Regions from separate parts of the Aliiglaciecola litoralis genome, predicted to be linked through region 1. Evidence: predicted binding sites of a transcription regulator. Region 1 holds the regulator's gene; each other region holds the start of a gene.
The links. Region 1 encodes LexA, which represses DNA repair genes until DNA is damaged. Its sites were predicted from a motif close to TACTGTATNNNNATACAGTA; they were not measured.
Positions count from the first base shown of each region.

Region 1 (2,283 bases):
ATTCTTAACCGACGAAGAGCCCAGAATGGAGTTATATAGCTCTTGCTTCTCTAACAAGGTTGGACCATTGAATGCTTGGCGCTTACGATGAAAGTGAGTACCGGCTAACCTTATCAGTTTGTGGGCAATTTCCGCTTCAGTGCCTGGTAACCTAGTCATAGCGCGCGACGAAACGGCTTTACTGTATGAAACGAAATTGTCGCGACCTAGAAACAGCACGATAAAGAATTTACGTAACCAGCTGGGCGATGCTTTGTCGGCCAGTAAATCGGCTAACCCGGTCGATTTCCTTCCTGGTGCTCTACCCCAAAAAATAGTGACGGGCACGATTTGCAAGTCGAGGCTTTCGTCTTCGCGATGCAATTTAAATAGGTGAGTGAAATCAGCCGCTATTTTGGTACCTTTGATGGTGCGTCCAACCAAAGACTGCGGTTGTTCTAAAAATACGCAGGCGCTGTGTTCTTCCTTGCCGATGCGAATCGTCTTGTTAGGGCTGGGAAGATCAACTTTTTGCGTGGACATCTTCAATACCAATTGGTCGGTAATGGAGTGAGTCCGCAACACGTAAATAATCGGTTTGTTTTTGTCTATTCCTAACTCTTTTTCGATATCTGTAGGAATATTATTTACTTTCACCAGCCATTTAACCGGTAACGTAAACAAGGAAAGCAGCAATTTATGCAGCCAGACCATATATCACACCTTGAGGTTTCAAAATCAACGGGAGCATAGCACGAAGCCGTGAATTATGCCTTTTTATGCTCGGTTGAAAAGCTAAATTTTGAGTTTGCCACGAAGAATCAGCGGAAAACCTTTTGAATTGATCATAACAATGTTTGTTTTCTAACATTAACTGTATATACTGACAGTTAAACTGTATAGAAAAACAGGCTGGTCATGCGTCCACTAACTCCAAGACAAGAAGAAATTTTACAGATCATTAAAACCACTATGTCTGAAACAGGCATGCCTCCCACGCGCGCTGAAATAGCTCGAACCTTAGGGTTTAAATCTGCTAATGCCGCTGAAGAGCATTTAAAAGCGTTGGCGCGAAAAGGCGTGATAGATATCTTACCTGGCACTTCTCGTGGGATTAAATTGAATGTTCCTCTAGATGATCAAATCGAAGAGCTCGGATTGCCACTTATCGGTCGTGTGGCCGCGGGTGAACCTATCTTGGCAGAAGAGCATGTAGAATGTCATTACAAAGTAGATCCGGATTTATTCAAACCCAGCGCTGACTTTTTACTGCGGGTCAGCGGTATGAGTATGAAAGACATTGGCATTTTAGACGGTGATCTGTTGGCTGTTCATCGCACCACCGATGTGCACAATGGTCAGGTAGTGGTCGCCCGTGTGGATGAAGACGTTACCGTAAAACGCCTTGAAAAACGCGGCCGCGAAGTGTTGTTACATGCTGAGAACGAAGACTTCAGTCCGATTAAAGTCGATTTAGCCAGTCAACCCTTCAATATCGAAGGGATTGCCGTCGGTGTTATTCGTAACGCCGATTGGATGTAAAAAGAGTTAGCGAACTGCCCACCTCAAAACAGCGTTAGAGGACAAGGATGTCCTCGTAGTGAGCCAATTTTATCTATCCGGCAAGCCTTTTAAACATGACTAAAGTCGATCTGCACTTCATGAGTCGAGCCGGTTTTATGAAGTCCATTTTCATCTGCTTTGTTTTTCACTTTAACTGATTAAAGTAACAGCAAGATCGTCGATCTGCACTCATCTGATCCCAAAAGCTTGGCGTACTGTAGAAATAGGTTTTGCTCATAAAAAATGCACACAAGCTGATTTTGGATAAAAATCAAGCGCTTGTTCAAAAGAATAACAAAAAACACTAGACTCAAACGCCAAGTTGGGTGATTCTTATACCGCTTTTTACAACGTCATAACAAAAATAAATCAAGTCATTTACCACTACTGAGTTTTTTTGCGGTTAATCACTGTTCGTTACTCCCTTGGCAAAGACTTATTTCAACAGGAGGTGTTGAGTGAAAAAGATATGGTCCAGCGCATTAGCATTACTAGTTAGTTGCTTTGCGTTTGCTGTCTCAGCAGAAACCAGTTCAGCTGTTGACCAATATCAGTTGAATTTGCGCAAAGGTGTCACTGATATTAGTGGGCAAGTCTACGACTTACATATGCTGATGTTTATCATCTGTGTAGTCATCGGCGTGCTTGTATTCGCGGTCATGTTTTGGAGCATGATATTCCATCGCAAATCACGTGGCGCTAAACCAGCTAATTTCCATGAAAGTGTCAAAGTAGAAATTG
Region 1 is NZ_BAAAFD010000002.1:616,488-618,770, reverse strand. It holds gene plsB (glycerol-3-phosphate 1-O-acyltransferase PlsB) at 1-693, opposite strand, end outside; gene lexA (transcriptional repressor LexA) at 898-1,521, shown strand; gene coxB (cytochrome c oxidase subunit II) at 2,001-2,283, shown strand, end outside.

Region 2 (2,283 bases), 440 kb from region 1:
TCGCTTATATAAGCCCCTGCGCGCTGTTTGTGAGATCCCCGATAACTGCATTCGGGGATGACACAGAACGTCACTGTCATCCCGGCGGGGCTCCCTTTCTGTCATCCCGGTGGGGCTCTTAAGGCCGGGATCTTCTCAACACCTGTTTGTAATTAACTACGAAGGACTGTTACGGAGATCCCCAACAAGAGCACTTGGGGATGACACAGAACGTCACTGTCATCCCGGTGGTGCTCTCCCTAACCGTCATCCCGGTGGGGCTCTTGAGGCCGGGATCTTCTCAACACCTGTTTGTAATTAACTACGAAGGACTGTTACGGAGATCCCCAACAAGAGCACTTGGGGATGACACAGAACGTCACTGTCATCCCGGTGGGGCTCTCTCTATCTGTCATCCCGGTGGGGCTCTCTCTATCTGTCATCCCGGTGGGGCTCTTGAGGCCGGGATCTTCTCAACACCTGTTTGTAATTAACTACGAAGGACTGTTACGGAGATCCCCAACAAGAGCACTTGGGGATGACACAGAACGTCACTGTCATCCCGGTGGGGCTCTCTCTATCTGTCATCCCGGTGGGGCTCTCTCTATCTGTCATCCCGGTGGGGCTCTTGAGGCCGGGATCTTCTCAACACCTGTTTGTAATTAACTACGAAGGACTGTTACTGAGATCCCCAACAAGAGCACTTGGGGATGACACAGAACGTCACTGTCATCCCGGTGGTGCTCTTAAGGCCGGGATCTTCTCAACACCTGTTTGTAATTAACTACGAAGGACTGTTACGGAGATCCCCAACAAGAGCACTTGGGGATGACACAGAACGTCACTGTCATCCCGGCGGGGCTCTTGAGGCCGGGATCTTCTCAACACCTGTGTGTAATTAACTACGAAGGACTGTTACGGAGATCCCCAACAAGAGCACTTGGGGATGACACAGAACGTCACTGTCATCCCGGTGGAGCTCTCACTATCTGTCATCCCGGCAGTGCTCTTAAAGCCGGGATCTCTTCAACTCTCGCTGGTAGTTAACTAATGCAATTATCAGGTAACTGTATATAATAACAGTTATTTGATTTGATCGGTTTTGGCTTTGCGCAAAATAATTCACATAGATATGGACTGCTTTTATGCCGCCGTGGAGATGCGTGACAAGCCCGAATTGCGTCACCTGCCCATTGCCATTGGTGGTAGTTCAGATCGGCGCGGAGTCATAGCCACGTGCAATTATCCCGCTCGAAAATTCGGTGTGCGTTCTGCAATGGCAACGGCGCATGCAGTAAAACTCTGTCCAAACCTAGTGTTAGTGCCAGGACGCATGGAGTTGTACGTGGAAATATCCAAGCAAATCCGCCAGATATTTCAGCGTTACACCGATAAAATTGAACCCCTTTCGCTAGATGAAGCCTACCTCGATGTATCCGACTGCACCCTTTTTTGCGGCAGCGCCACCTTAATCGCCGAAGATATACGCAAAGCAATTTTCGCTGAAACAGGTTTAACGGCCTCTGCTGGAGTCGCGCCTTGCAAGTTTGTAGCAAAGATCGCTAGCGATGAAAACAAGCCCGATGGCATTTGTGTGATCACGCCAGATAAATTAGATGACTTTGTCAAAGCTTTGCCCTTGGGTAAAATTCCAGGCGTGGGTAAAGTGACAGTGCAAAAACTACATAATCTAGGTTTATATACTTGTAATGATGTGCGCGCCTACTCATTAGAAAAACTGGTCAAAGGCTTTGGGAAGTTTGGACCAGTGATATGGAATCGTAGCCATGCAATTGATGACCGTGATCTCAGTTTATCCAGAGAGCGCAAATCAGTCGGAGTTGAGCGTACGTTATCTGAAGATTTGCTGACCAAAGAGCAGTGCTTAGAAGTAGTAGAAAAACTCTATCCTAAATTAGAAGAGCGACTCATATCGGCTCGCGCTAATACCAAAATTCAAAGCCAAGGCGTAAAGCTAAAATTCAGCGACTTCCAACAAACGACAGTCGAGCATCGCTGCGCGGAATTGAATAAAGACTACTTTATCGAGCTCATCGATGAAGCTTATAGTCGTAAAGCGGATAGGGGGATTAGATTGGTAGGGCTGCACGTAGGCCTTCCCTCAAAAGCCAAATTTCTACAGTTAAACTTGCCATTTGAGTCGTAGCATTTGACAGCAATTACAACTTGATGTTTTTGGCTAATGGAATGACTTTATTATTGCAATTTGAACTTGATCCTTTGGTAGTGTAATAGTCAGAAATTTCCGCCTTATTCCATCGGCACTCTTTATCTACTTAACAT
Region 2 is NZ_BAAAFD010000002.1:175,385-177,667, reverse strand. It holds gene dinB (DNA polymerase IV) at 1,088-2,146, shown strand.
Region 2: dinB (DNA polymerase IV) is a predicted target of LexA. The motif match lies at 1,045-1,064, and genes of this name have one in related genera.

Region 3 (2,283 bases), on a different contig from region 1:
TATTTTCATGTCAAAAACTGACGCCCAGTATTTAGCACTTTCTTTTTCCATAATGATGGCATCAAAGCGCTCTTTGCTCAGTCCCTGCATCAGCAAACTTTCTGACAAAAAATCAACTCGGGTAAATTTATCACTATCAAAATAAAAATATCCGGCAACAGTACCAACAGGTTTACCATAGTAATCCTCAGGCTGATTAATTAAATAAGGTGGTTGATCAAGGGTGATGACATATTCTGTGACCGAAAATAGTGGGTCGCTTAACTGATACTTCTCTTTGCCGTAATCCCCACTTGGCATCCATTCGACCACATTGAAATCAAAATCTACCATGCCGTCTAACAGCGCTTTCTCCGCCCGCTTAGCGGGGAATTGAACGGTTTCAAACACTAAGTTAGTATTGTTTTGAATTGCCCGCATTACCTGCTTGAAAACGCCTTCGGTACCAATAGACTTTCCTCGCTGATAGGGGATCCAACCTCCTTCTAATCCAATATCGTATAACAAAGTATGCTCTTGTATTTCTGAATCTGCCCAGCTAAAGGTAAAAAACATGCACATTACAAGTAAAACGACGAGCCTGTTTACTCTGCGCATTTTGATTGATAAGCAAAATTTAGTTAATTCTACGATTATGAAATACCCAGCTATCGCGCTTCTTTTGAAAGAGCGCAAGGTTATTGTTTACGATTAACAAATTTACGTGAACATTGTCCTGAACTTGCAGGAATCTGAACCGAATTGTTTAATCAAAGCACGTATTCTTTTAGCGTTTTTGTTTAACTCTGATGTTTCTAAAATAGCGTGATTAACGCAAAGGATCAAAAACAAGCAGTTAGTTTTAAAGTGTAACTTGAAACGCTTAGAGAGCAAGATGGGTTAAGCTCTTTTCTCACACCAAGGACAGCAATAAATGTTTTTAGTATGCATGAAACCATGCTTTTTCTAAAATACCACTGGTAAATGACATAAGTTACTGTGAATAATGTGAAAAAGTCTAATTCAGGAAGATACCTGAGCGATACGCAATAGCGCAGAACCAAAAAATTTAACAAAAAAACCAAAACTAGACTTGTAACTGTATAATCATACAGTATACTCACAGCATAATCTGAATTAGCAATTTACCTGGTTAAAGAACATTAAAAAATAGATGTTTTAACAACACATTTAGTGTTTACAGGTTTTACACAAAGGATAATCCAATGGATGACAACAAATCACGTGCGCTTTCAGCTGCTCTTGGTCAAATAGAAAAGCAATTTGGCAAGGGAGCCATTATGCGCTTAGGTGACAATAAAGCGCTTGATGTTGAATCGATTTCAACGGGGTCGTTGACTATTGATATTGCCTTAGGCATAGGCGGTTTGCCTTGTGGTCGTGTCGTCGAGATTTATGGCCCAGAGTCATCCGGTAAAACAACCTTAACCTTACAAGCGATTGCTGAAGCGCAAAAAATGGGTAAGACCTGTGCATTCGTTGACGCAGAGCATGCTTTGGATCCTGTTTATGCCGGCAAGCTGGGTGTAAATATTGATGACTTGTTAGTGTCACAACCTGATACCGGTGAGCAAGCACTAGAGATTTGTGACATGTTAGTGCGCTCAGGTGCAGTGGATGTCGTGGTGGTGGATTCTGTTGCAGCATTGACTCCAAAAGCCGAAATTGAAGGTGACATGGGTGACTCTCATGTTGGCTTGCAAGCCCGATTAATGTCTCAGGCATTGCGTAAATTAACAGGTAATATCAAACGTTCTAATACGTTGGTGATTTTCATCAACCAAATTCGCATGAAAATTGGTGTAATGTTTGGCTCACCTGAAACCACTACTGGTGGTAATGCACTTAAATTCTACGCCTCGGTACGTTTAGATATTCGTCGTATTGGTGCAATCAAAGACGGAGATGAAGTGGTAGGTAATGAAACCCGCGTTAAAGTCGTGAAGAACAAAGTTGCACCGCCGTTTAAGCAAGCTGAATTCCAAATCATGTACGGCGAAGGTATATGTAAAGAAGCAGAGCTTATCGACTTGGGTGTTAAACAAAAGTTCGTTGAAAAAGCCGGCGCTTGGTATAGCTACAATGGCGAGCGCATCGGACAAGGTAAAGCGAACGTTGTTAAATATTTGAAAGAGCATAAGGAAATGGCGGCAGACATTGAAAAACGTCTTCGTGAAGAACTGCTATTGTCTAAAACAGTTAAACCTGAAGAGCCTGTAGCATCTGAAGAAGTGCTTTAACAACATTTCTCTAATGACCACCTCTCCTAAGCGTGAGTTTCCC
Region 3 is NZ_BAAAFD010000003.1:226,287-228,569, forward strand. It holds gene ABD036_RS07995 (substrate-binding periplasmic protein) at 1-555, opposite strand, end outside; gene recA (recombinase RecA) at 1,206-2,240, shown strand.
Region 3: recA (recombinase RecA) is a predicted target of LexA. The motif match lies at 1,077-1,096, and genes of this name have one in related genera.